Regions from separate parts of the Desulfobaculum sp. genome, predicted to be linked through region 1. Evidence: predicted binding sites of a transcription regulator. Region 1 holds the regulator's gene; each other region holds the start of a gene.
What was found. The regulator sigma-54, encoded in region 1, starts transcription at its own class of promoters, with help from an activator protein. The targets are predictions, from matches to a motif close to CTGGCACGGNNNNTGCTT.
Positions count from the first base shown of each region.

Region 1 (3,074 bases):
GACATTGACCCGTTCGGTTTCAGCGTTGCGGAACACGAGGAAATCATACTTGAAGGTGTCCAGCTGCATGGCGGCCTCGTCGGCCATCATGGGCTTGGGCGTGTAGGTATCGGCCTGCACGATGACAGGGCCGGATGCGGCGTCCATGTCCTCGGCGTCGAATCCGCCAAGGGCGGCGACGTCCTCCTGGCGCACGGTATCGCGCGCGCGGCGGCGGTCCTTGTCCTTTTCACGCATCTTGCGGACCTGTGCGGACATCTTGTCCAGCACAAGGTCGATGGAGGAGTACATGTCTTCCGATTCCTCAACGGCGGACATGTTCATATTGTCCCCGGCAAGCGAGACCTCCGCGATGTGGCGAAACTTCTCCACACTCAGGTTGATCTGCAACTCGGCATTGCCGGTATCGGCGTACTTGATCAGCTTTTCAAAGCGCTTGCGGGCATACTGCTTGAGATGGTCCGAAGGCTCGAAATTCTTAAAGGTCAAGCTGATGTTCATCGACGATCCTCCTTAACTGCTGGGGTTGGATCGAATACTCACCATAGAGGAAAGTGTACTTGCATTCAGCCTGAAAATAAAGGGTGTTGTCGCCGCTCCGCCCCTCCTAAAAGACCTGCTTGCGTTTGGAGGAGGACGGTATGCCGAGGGAGCTGCGATATTTGGCAACAGTTCGCCGTGCGATGTTGACCTGAAGCCGCCCTTTGAGGATCTCGGCGATTTTCTCGTCCGAAAGAGGCTTTTTGGTATCTTCCTTTCCGATGAGTTCCTTGATGTGTGCCTTCACGCTCTCGGAGCCGACCTGCGATCCGTCGTCCATACCGAGGGCGCTGTTGAAGAAAAATTTCAACTCGAACACGCCATGGGGCGTGGACACATACTTGCTGGTGGTAATGCGGCTGATGGTGGATTCGTGCATCTCGATGTCATCGGCCACATCCTTGAGGATAAGGGGCTTCAGACGGGTCACGCCATGCTCAAAGAACCCACGCTGAAAGCGCACAAGACTCTCCATAACCTTATAGAGGGTCCGCTGGCGCTGGTACAGGCTTTTCATCAGCCACTGGGCGGAACGCAGGCGCTCGTGCAGGTATTCCTTCTCCGGCGCGCCGCGCCCATCCTTCACGGAATCAAGATAGAAATCATTGACCGTCAGCTGCGGCAAACCGTCGTCATTGAGTACGATGACGAAGTCATCCTCGTACTTGTAGACGTGCACATCCGGGCTGACGTACTGCGCCTCGCCACTGCCAAAGGCAGCACCGGGCATGGGGTCGAGGGTTTGCAGAAAGTCGAGGTATTCCTTGAGGCCTTCAAGGGTGAGGCGGAACTTGCGCGCCAGCGGCTTGTAGCGGCGCTTTTCAAGGTCCTCCAGGTGGTCGCTGACGAGGGAGTGCAGGATGGGGTCGTCGTAGCCGTTGACCTCCAGCTGCACAAGCAGACACTCGCGCGGGTCGCGGGCGGCAACGCCCACGGGGTCCATGCGCTGGACGCGGTGCAGCGTTTCCTCCACGGCGTCTACGGAGCACTTGGCTTCCTCGGCGATTTCCTCAACGGTGCTTTGCAGGTAGCCCTGCGAGCCAAGGTTGCCGAGGATGACCTCTGCGATGTTCACCTGCTCCGGCGTCATGTCCGAGAGGCGGATCTGCCATTCCAGATGCCCTTCCAGCGATGGCTTGGACGAAAGGCGGGCCTCAAAGGACAAGCCCTCCTCCGGGATTTCCGCTTCACGCGCCGAGGACTGCCGCCCCGTGGAAGAGAACTCCCCGAGGTAGTTTTCCCAATCCGCGCCCTGCATCGCGTCCTGATCGCCAACGCCATCGGCCATGGCTTCGCCGTTGTCTACGGCTTCTGCCGACCGGGCGTCCTGCTCGGCCTCGGCCTTCTCCTGCGACGGCTCGACGGCGGCCTCCTCCAGAAGGGGATTCTCGAGGAGTTCCTGCTGGACCATGTCCACCAACTCCACGCGGGAGAGCTGCAGCAGCTTGATGGCCTGCTGCAACTGCGGTGTCATGACCAGTTGCTGAGAGAGCTTGAGTTGTTGTCGTAGTTCAAGTGCCATGTTGGCTTATGTCTTCTTGCGAAATGTTGGCGTTGCAGATTCCGTATCAGGCTGCCCCGTCAAAGGGGGCGGAAGTGCGACAGTGCCTACGGCATCTAAAAAAAATGGTGCTTGTGCGGACTTCGTTACCGACCGCACAAGCACCATGCCACATTCACAACAAGCTTGCAACCAAGACTGGCAAGGTTCTTGAATATAGGGATTTATATAGAATTTCCGGAAGGTTACAGGCAGAACGTCTCGCCAAGGTAGACCCGGCGAGCCTTAGGATCGGCACAAATTTCTTCCGGAGTGCCGCTCAGGATGATGCGGCCTTCGTAGACAAGGTAGGCCCTGTCGCAAATACGCAGGGTTTCGCGGACGTTATGGTCGGAAATGAGCACGCCAATGCCCTTCTCCTTCAGCCCGCGTACAATTCCTTGTATGTCATCCACGGCGATGGGGTCAATCCCCGCAAAAGGCTCATCCAGCAGCATGAATTTCGGATTCAGAATAAGCGCGCGGGCGATCTCGAGCCGCCTGCGCTCACCGCCGGAGAGGTGCATGGCCTTCTGGTCCGCAAGGCGCGTGATGCCAAGCTCGTCCAGCAGCTGGTCCGCGCGCCGCTTCTGCTCTGCGCTGTCCAGCCCGCTCTGCTCCAGAATAATCTCCAGATTCTGCCGCACGGACAGCTTTTTGAAGATGGAGCTTTCCTGCGGCAGGTAGCTCATGCCGAGGCGGGCGCGCTCGTGCAGGGGCAGCATGGTGATGGCCTCGTCGTCAAGGTGCACCGCGCCGCCGTTGGGCTTGATGATGCCCGCCAGCATGTAGAACGTGGTGGTCTTGCCCGCGCCGTTAGGGCCAAGCAGACCAACAACCTCGCCCTGCGCCACATTGACGGCGATATCCTGCACAACCTTGCGCTGCCCATAGATCTTGCACAGATCATTGGCTGAAAGGACACTCATGCTACTTGCCGCCCCCGTCAGCCGGGGTGAAGAAGATGGCTTCCACAGGTGCGTCGCCGCTTTCC
Region 1 is NZ_JBUDSW010000070.1:5,390-8,463, forward strand. It holds gene hpf (ribosome hibernation-promoting factor, HPF/YfiA family) at 1-501, opposite strand, end outside; gene rpoN (RNA polymerase factor sigma-54) at 608-2,062, opposite strand; gene lptB (LPS export ABC transporter ATP-binding protein) at 2,287-3,009, opposite strand; gene ACY69P_RS06495 (LptA/OstA family protein) at 3,011-3,074, opposite strand, start outside.

Region 2 (3,074 bases), on a different contig from region 1:
TTGAAGGCCGAATCCTGCCGCGCGGCGGCGTCCTGCGCAATGCTCAGCACCAGCGGCTCCACACTGCGGGCGGCATTGATGAAGGCGGCCCGCTGGTCATTGAGGGCGTGGCGCGTCTTCACCAACTGGGCAAAACTGTTCACATAGGCGTCAAGGTCGCTGGTCAACTGCGAGCGCAGAGCGGAATCAATGTCCACAGAGGCATCAAGCGCCGTGCGCATCTGGCGGACGGCCCCGGCAAATTTCTGCTCCGCCTTTTCGCTGCCCCGGATGATAAAGTCCTTCTCGTAACGGCGCAGCATCAGCTGGCGGTACTGCAACTCCGGCGCGTCCACGCGCGCAAAGGTGTTTTCCATATCATGCACGCTGCGGCGCATCTCGCCGCGCAGGCCCTGATCCTCCGTGAATCCAAGGCGCTCCTCGTACAGAACTGCCGTCTTGAAGCTGCCCTCATAGCTTTCAAGGAAGCTCAGCGCCTTCCCGGCTCGCGCCGCAAAGTCCGGGTCGTTGTGCTGAAGATGGCGCAGCCGCGTGCGCACGCTACCCAGGGCGTCTATGGTCTTGTCCGCCCATTGGCGCTCCATGCGCACAATAAAATTCTTTTCATGCCGCCGCGCCTGAAGCATGGCCGCTCCGGCGCTGCTCGCTTCCTTCTCCAGCAGCATTGTCTGCCGCACACTCCAGCCGCCATACACACTGATGGCGAACACCGCGACCAGCCCAACAAGGGCTATGGCCCCTATGCTGGTCAATTTCATCCGTACAGACATGTCCTCTCTCCCTAACGGACCGAAGAACCTTCGGCCCAATGCAAAATTGTCTGTGAACACTCTATCCGCAGATTGCTCCAGAGCCGTACTGCATATCCCTCAGGCGCAGTATGACTTCAATACGCTCAAGCAAATCTATACAAACAACTTTATCATTTGAAATCAAAAGCTTTTTTGCCGCCGCGCGCATCTTTCTGCCCGGCCACGCACTCGGGACGCAGGCCGCAGCCACGCATCATCTTCCGCTGCATGACGATGATGCAAAACGTGCCCCCGCCTGTGTGAGCGCACGCATTCACTCAGCACAAAAGCGCAACTCTTGCAAGGTGCAACCCCTGCGAAAATAACCGTCATTCGGGGATTTTAAAACATCAACCCCTTGCGCGCCGTGCCTTGGCGGGGCGCGCAGCACATCCGCCGCACAATCCTGCACATTCTGGCACGGCCTTTGCGATATCCCCCTGCGAAGGCAAAAAATGCCTTCCGGGCAATAATCGGTAGTGAAGGAGAACACGTATGAGTTTTTCATCCATGTACGTAGGGACGACGGGCATGAAGTCCCACGGCGAACGCATGGGCAATATCGGCAACAATCTGGCCAATGTGAACACCCTCGCCTACAAGAGCGCGGACGTTCACTTCCAGACGCTGATGAGCCAGTTTGCATCCACGGGGTCCTCCCCGGATGTAAGCATGTCGCAAAAGGGGCTTGGCGTCGGGCTCGGCGGCATCCTGACGGACTTCAACATCGGCGGCTTTCAGCCGGGGGCCGAGGCCACGGACCTCGCCATTGCCGGGGACGGATTCTTCCGCGTGACGCAGGACGACAAGGTCCGCTACACCCGCGCGGGCAATTTCCGCTTCGACAAAGAGGGCTTCCTTGTGGACCCCAACGGCTATCACGTGCAGGGCAAGACCATTGACGACAACGGCAACGTTGCCGCCGCCACAGCGGACATCCAGCTGACCATGGGCGAGGGCGGCCTTGTTACCGTGCCGCCAAAGGCCACGTCCGCCGTGTCGCTGAACGTCAACCTCGGCCTTGCCGCTGACGAAGAGCGCACCTCCGACGCCACGGACCCGTTCTTCGCCCTGCTCAAAAGCTGGGACGGCACCAATGAGGATGGTCCCCTTGGCACCGAAGCAACGGCCTACTCCGCCGCGGTGAAGGTGTACGACGACCAGGGCAACGCCCATACCCTCAACGTACACTTTGACCCTGCCTCCGCCAGCAACGCGGGCGGCGAGACCACGTATGAATTTGTTGCCGGATTCGACCCCGGCGAGGATGGCCGCGCGGCAATGGCGGGCACCAAAGGCGCGGGCCTTGTACTGGCGGGCACCCTGACGTTTGATTCCACGGGCCAGTTGAAGGGCATGTCGGCCTTCAACTACAGCGGCACCGGCGACGCCACCGACCCCGCCAACTGGGTTCCAGCTGGCGTCTCCGAAGATGGCGCACCCACCTTCGACATGACCTTCCTCAGCGCCGACGAGACCGGGGCCACGGTAACCTCCGGGCAGAGCACCATCAGCCTCGACCTTGGCCTGACAGGCACGGGCTTTGACAGCGGCGCAGTCGCCTCGGCGGCGGACATCGGGACCGACACGTCCCTGCTGCCCACCATGACCGGGGCCACACCCGCCAGCAGGCCCACAACCAACTTCATGGGCACCAGCTCCACCATTACCAAGTCGCAGGACGGCTACGCCGAGGGCTTCCTCTCCAGCATCAGCGTGGACCGCAGCGGCGTGATGGTCGGCAACTTCTCCAACGGCGTGCACAAGGACCTGTTCCAGTTCTCCCTGTTCACCTTCACCAATGAATGGGGCCTGAGGCGCGAAGGCGCCAACCACTTCAGCGCCACGCAGGATTCCGGCGAAGCCGTCGAGGGCACGCCCGGCGAGGCCAACTTCGGCGTCCTGTCCGAACGCACGCTGGAGACCTCCAACGTGGACATGGCCGACCAGTTCGTGAAGATGATTTCCACGGAGCGCGGCTTCCAGGCCAACTCCAAGGTCATCACCACCTCGGACTCCATTTTGGAGATGCTCATCAACATGAAGCGCTAGTTTTTCAAGCGCGCAGCAAAAAAGACCGCCCCCACCGCACACTGCTGCTGTGGGGGCGGTCTTTTTTTGTGCCATTAAAAAAACGGAGCGCCCCCAAGGGGACGCCCCGTCTCCAATCTGACAAAAGGCCGTCAGGCTACAAACCAAGTGAGGACTTGAAGAATTCGTAATCAATGCTGGAACTCACCAACTGCGCGCCCTGACGGATTTTGATGATGTCGCGCAGTTTGT
Region 2 is NZ_JBUDSW010000045.1:8,372-11,445, forward strand. It holds gene ACY69P_RS04585 (methyl-accepting chemotaxis protein) at 1-770, opposite strand, end outside; gene ACY69P_RS04590 (flagellar hook protein FlgE) at 1,287-2,843, shown strand; gene ACY69P_RS04595 (phosphotransacetylase family protein) at 2,980-3,074, opposite strand, start outside.
Region 2: a site for sigma-54 is predicted at 1,207-1,224, ahead of ACY69P_RS04590 (flagellar hook protein FlgE). Genes of this name have one in related genera too.

Region 3 (3,074 bases), on a different contig from region 1:
ACGCTGGACCACGACGTCGTTGTTGAGAATCTGCGGCTGGCCGGAACCACCACGGATGCACTCAACAACCTTCTTCATGTAGGAGTCCTTGAGCTTGGGATGGAAGAGCAGCGTCAGCGTGGGCTGGATGTTCTTCATCTGAATCTGGGTATCCAGAAGCAGTTCCTCCAGCTCGGTGCTGGCGTCGTTGCCGTTGGCGTCCACGCCGCCGATGGTGATGCTCTGGCCGGTGTGACCGGACAGGGTCAGCGCGTAGGAGTTGCCCTGGTACTCAGCCAGCTCAAGGTGCTTGATCCACTGGAACTTCAGGAGCGTGAGCACCTGTTCCTTGGTGAGGCGGCCTTCCTCGATGTCCTTCTTGTAGAAGGGGTACATGTACTGGCCATAGCGGCCCGGAGAGGTGGCGCAGGCCATCTGCTCAATCTCGATGGCGAGGTGCGTGAACCAGAAGGACTGGATGGCTTCGCGGAAGTTGCGCGCGGGGTACTCGGGCACGCGGCGGCAGATTTCAGCGATTTCCAGCAGCTCGGCCTTGGCCTTGGGATCGCTCTCGTCCTCGGCGGTCTTCTCGGCGAGGTCGGCGTAGCGGTGAGCGTGCTTGATGCAAGCTTCGAGGGCCACGATCATGGAGCGGTAGAGATCGTGCTTTTCCTTGTTCTCCAAGGTGGTGGGGCAGTTCTCGAAGCGGGAGCGGATGTCGTCGATGAGCCAGCGCAGGCCCTTGTTGAGCACCATGGGATAATCGGCAATGCCGGAGCCGCTGGCGACGCTGACGTTCTCGTAGTACATGCCGGCCTTGGCAAACGGCTTGGGATTGATGCCGTACTTTTCCTTGAACATCTTGTTGTTCAGGTCGATGCAGGTACGGCCCTTCCAGCGCTTGTAGGTCTTTTCCAGAAGTTCCTGCGTCTCGGCGGGGATTTTCATCTCGCCAAGGGAGGCCATCTTGGCCATCTGCATTTCTTCCTTAATCCAGGCAACGTTCCACTCGGGGTAGGCGTACACGCCGGCGCGGACGCCGGTGAGGGTACCCACGATGGGGTTGCCGTCCAGGAAGATGTTCTTCTTGGTCAGCACGCGCTCGAACAGCTTGGCGCGAATGTAGTAGGTGGATTCACCACGGAACTCTTCGTACACCTCGTTCAGGAACTGCAGGCGTTCGGGGTCCATGACCTGGGGGGCGGTCATCAAAAAGTCTTTGAGTTCCTTCACGCGGCTGTCGGCCGTATCCCAATTGATGCCGTATCCCGCGGCTGCGGTTTCGGCAGGCTTATCACACGTACACGTCGTCATTTCCGTCTCCTGTTGCTGTAAAGATTATCCCTGAGGTGATGATCCTTGCGGAGCTTTCTTGCTTGTTCGATTTGGAACTTGCACGGGGTGTGCCAGAGGGCACAAGCGGTGAAGATATGCCCTTAAGTTACTGTTTTTACGGGATGTTTTTCCTTCTACAGGCTTTACTTTTTAGGTGAAAAAAGTTTGCAATTTGAAAAATTTCTTTCTTTTTACAAACAATTCTTTCATTGTGCTGGGGCCAAAAGGGTGGCAAAAGCCCTCCCCACCCACAAATGCAGCAATGAGGTTGTGAAAAATGAACGTTGACCCACTCGCCTTTGCCAATGTGTCCCGCAGGGACGTCCTGACTTCCGCCATGCGCAGCATTTGGGAGAATCTTGGCTTTGGTGTGGCCGTGGTGAACGCGGACGGCATCTGTGAATACATGAACACCATCCAGCGCCGCGTGGACGGGTTCAGCCGCATCCATGTCGAAGGGCAACACATCACCAGCCTCTACCTGCCCTACGAGCTCTCGCGCATTCCCACTATGGAATGCCTTGAAGACGGCAAGCCCCTGCTCAAAAAGTCCTATTACTACAAGACCACCAACAACTATCTGGCCAGTACGGTGTCGGACTTTATTCCGCTGTTCCGGCGGGGGAAGAAGGACGGCGTTATCGCCTTCACGCTGTGGACGGGCACCACATCCGTCGCCGACAGGGCGCGGGGGTGTGCCGGTTCGGCGCGCAGCTCCGGGAAGAATACCGACTGCTATACCTTTGACTGTCTGGTGGGTGATGATCCGGCGCTGCGCGAAGTGCTGGACGAAGCCCGCACCGCCGCAGCCACGCCCTCGCCGGTGATGATTTGGGGCGAGAGCGGCACGGGTAAGGAAGTGTTCGCGCAGGCCATCCACTCGGAAAGCGATCGGCGCAGCAAGTCCCTTGTGCCGGTGAACTGCGCGGCTATTCCGGAAAACCTGCTGGAGGGCATCCTGTTTGGTACGGCCAAAGGCGCGTACACCGACGCCCCGGACAAGCCCGGCCTGTTCAAAGAAGCCGATGGCGGCACCCTGCTCCTTGACGAACTCAACTCCATGCCCCTTGGCCTGCAGGCCAAGCTCCTGCGCGTGCTGCAGGAGAAACGCGTCCGCCGCCTTGGCTCGCATTCGGAAATTCCCGTGGACGTGCGCGTCATCAGCATCCTGAACGAGGACCCGTTCACCGCCATTCAAAATGGCCTCCTGCGGCGCGACCTGTTCTACCGCCTTGCCGTCGTGGGCATTGCCGTACCGCCCTTGCGCGAACGCAAAAGCGACATCCAGCTTTTGGCGCGAACCTTTATTGGGCGCTCCAGCCTGCCGGCATCTGGCAAACCCGTTGTTCTGTCCGACGACGTCCTGCACATGCTGCAGGACTACGACTGGCCGGGAAATATCCGCGAACTGCTCCATGTCATTGAGGGCAGCCTTGCCCTACTTGGTGAGCGCCCCGCCATTGAACGCGACTGTCTGCCCCGACACTTTCGCGATGCCTACCGAACTGGCGTCTCCCTGGGCGGCCCCAATCTCGGCGGGGCCCAGCAGCCCCAGCCTGCCCCGGCTCCTGAGCCGGAACCCGCCTTCTTCGACTACAGCACCGTAAAGAAAAGTAGCGTCATCCCGCTGAAGGCCTGCGTGCAGGAGTACGAAACCCAGTGCATCCGTAACGTCCTGCGCCTCACCGGCGGCAACGTGGCCAAAGCCGCACGCATCTTTCAAATCACCGGTGCCGGCCTGCGCTACAAGATGCGCCAAT
Region 3 is NZ_JBUDSW010000084.1:4,507-7,580, reverse strand. It holds gene ACY69P_RS07360 (glycyl radical protein) at 1-1,293, opposite strand, end outside; gene ACY69P_RS07355 (sigma-54 interaction domain-containing protein) at 1,592-3,074, shown strand, end outside.
Region 3: a site for sigma-54 is predicted at 1,372-1,389, ahead of ACY69P_RS07360 (glycyl radical protein). Genes of this name have one in related genera too.

Region 4 (3,074 bases), on a different contig from region 1:
GCTAACAGACGCTAGAAGTGCATCTGCGACAGTTTCTTGTAGGCCTCCATGACCTTGTTGCGCACGGCGGAGGTCATCCGCATGGCGACACCGGCCTTCTGGAGGGAGATCATCAGTTCGTGCACATTCTGGGTGCGGCCGGAGGCAAAATCCTCAATCATGGCCTTTTTGTCGGCCTGCAGTTCGTTCACCTTGGTCAGGGATTCCGTCACCGTTTCGGAAAACGGCTTTTCCACTTCCATGAACTGCTTGGCCAGCTCCTGCGCACGGGCGGCGGTGATGGGCTCGTCCAGCCGCTGCTTGCGTACGGCGGTATCCACGGCCGTGGCAAAGCTGGAGGAACTCTTTTCCGTCTTGGCCACGTTCGGGGTGGCGTTCAGGCCATTAATGCTGCCTGTTTGCATGGCACTGCGGTAGGCGCTCAGGCCAACGCTGCGAATATCAACCATTGTTCTGCTCCCTTAGCGCTAGCGGCCGATTTCCAGGGCCTTGTTAAACATGCCCTTCACCGACTGGATGGAGGTGACGCCAGCCTCGTAGGCTCTGGTGGCGGTGAGCATGTGGGTCATTTCCTCAACGACGTTGATGTCCGGGTAGGACACGTAGCCCTGCTCGTCGGCATCGGGATGACCGGGTTCAAAGACGCGCTTGAGGGGCCGGGAGTCTTCGGCAATGCCGAGGACACGGCTGCCCTGCAATTCACGCGTCATGGTGTCCTGCATGACCTTGGAAAACGGCGAGTCCACATCGGTGGACGCGCGAACCACGCTGCGCCTGCGGTAGGGGCCGCCCTCGGGCGTGCGCGTGGTTTTGACGTTGGCCAGGTTCATGGAGATAACGTTCATGCTGGTGCGTTCCGTGGACAGGCCGGATGCGGCGATGTCCAGTGCTGTCATGAAATCCGCCATGACTTATCGCCCTCCTTCAGAGATGACTTTGTTCAGGCCCGCGAAGTTCTTCTTCATCACGGTGGTCAGGGCGTTGTACATCAGGGTGTTCTTGGCCATGACCGCCATTTCCTTGTCGAGGTCCACATTGTCCTCGCCATGGATGACGCGATGCTTCAGTTTCTTCACCAAATCGGGGCCAAAGGAATTGGCATCAAAAACGTGCGGGATATGGTCCTTTTTCGTCTTGGTCACTTTGCCCTTGGCGTCGAGGTCGAGAGCAGCCTGCAAGTCCTCTTCGAATTCAAGGCGGCGGGCCTTGTAGTTCGGAGTGGTCAGGTTCGCCAGATTGCTCATGACGACATTTTGACGCATAAGCCGCATGTCCAGGACTTTTCCGGTCAGGTTCAGATGCGATCCGAAAAGGCTTTTCATTGCATGTTCCTCCTACATTTTCGCCGCATACAGCATGCGGCACCCCGGCGCAGGGCTCTCCCCGCACACCTTGAGGCACTGTGACCAAAGCAACGGATGTGCCAATACGATTAACACGCTGATATGATTGGAAAAGTGCAAAGATTCGTCATTCCACCGCCCAGTGCCGCACCAAAAAAGCGTCAAAGAATCATGGCTGATAGCGCAGCTTTTTGGCATGTGCGTTGCACACAAAAAAGCACCGGGCACGAAGTTCCGGACCGTAAGACAGGCAACCTGGCCCGAAATCTGCATATGGTTTAGTGCCGGAAAATTTTGACCCTACAGAGTCCCACGTGGAGGGGAAAACAATGAGTAACCATCTGGATTACGAGATCAACAAGGAACTTGGAGAGTGCTATCTCTTCATGGGCGACCTCGAAAAGGCGCGCGAGTATTACGACAAAGCCGTCTCCTGCAACGGCGTGCACCCCGACCCCTATCTGGGTCTGGCCACCATCGCCGTGCAGCAGGGCGAGCTTGAAAAGGCGCTGACCCTCTACCGCAAGGCCGCCGATGTGGCTGCGGACGACAAGTCCCTCGCCGGCATGGGTCTTGTGGAAATGGAGCTCGGACGCAATGACGAAGCCTTCGGCCACTTTGTCGAAGCCCTCGAAAAGAACCCCGAGAACCTCATCGCCATCTTCATGCTGGTGCAGCTGGGCCATGCGCTGGAGCGCATCGAAGAAACCCTGCCCCACATGGAGAACTACCTTGCCATTGATGCCGACAAGCACGACGTGCGCTACTCCATGGCGGGTTGCCTGTCGTGCCTTGGCCGCAATGACGAGGCCAAGACGCACCTTGAGAAGATTCTGGAAGGCGACCCCACCCACGAGGCCGCACGCGAACTTCTCGACCAGCTTGGGTCATAACGGAAAAGCCGCCGCGCGTGACGTTCTGGTTCCCTCCCGAACTCCCGCCTTCCGGCATTTTCCGATGACACTATAATCTCCCCTCCCCGCTTGGTTCCCCAGCCCCGACCAGAGCTGCTGGGGCTGGGGTGCCAGGCACCCCAGCCAGCGGGAGGCGGAGCCGTCTTGCCTTGCCTCGCGCCACAATTTCTGGCACAGCCTCCCCAACAGATAACCCTTTCAGCGAGGATTCGACATGGAGCTTGTGCCAATCCGTCGCGCCATTTTGAGCGTGACCGACAAGACGGGACTGGTTGAATTTGCACGTTTTCTTGCCGACAACGGCGTCGAACTTTTCTCCACGGGCGGGACGCGCCGGATGCTTCTGGACGCAGGACTCACCGTCCACTCCGTCAGCGACGTGACCGGCTTTCCGGAAATCATGAACGGCCGCGTCAAGACCCTGCACCCCCACATCCATGCCGGCATCCTCGCCGACAAGGACAACCCCGACCACATGAAGACCCTTGGCGAGCTCGACCTCGCCCCCTTCGACCTCATCTGCGTCAATCTCTACAACTTTGCCGAAGCCGCCAAACAGGGCCTGGACCTCAAGGCCGCCATTGAGCAGATTGACATCGGCGGGCCGTGCATGCTGCGCGCCAGCGCCAAAAACTTCCACTCCGTGCTTGTGGCCCCCGGCCCCCAGCACTACGAGCGCATCACCGCCGCCCTGTCGGAAAACGGCATGCAGGCCCCCCTTGCCCTGCGCAAGGATATGGCCGCCGCCACCTTCCGCCAGACCAACCGCTACGACGGCATGATTGCGGACTACCTTGAAGGCCGCGACGCCTAGCGG
Region 4 is NZ_JBUDSW010000016.1:16,685-19,758, reverse strand. It holds gene fliE (flagellar hook-basal body complex protein FliE) at 12-449, opposite strand; gene flgC (flagellar basal body rod protein FlgC) at 468-908, opposite strand; gene flgB (flagellar basal body rod protein FlgB) at 912-1,322, opposite strand; gene ACY69P_RS02000 (tetratricopeptide repeat protein) at 1,673-2,236, shown strand; gene ACY69P_RS01995 (IMP cyclohydrolase) at 2,472-3,071, shown strand.
Region 4: a site for sigma-54 is predicted at 1,410-1,427, ahead of flgB (flagellar basal body rod protein FlgB). Genes of this name have one in related genera too.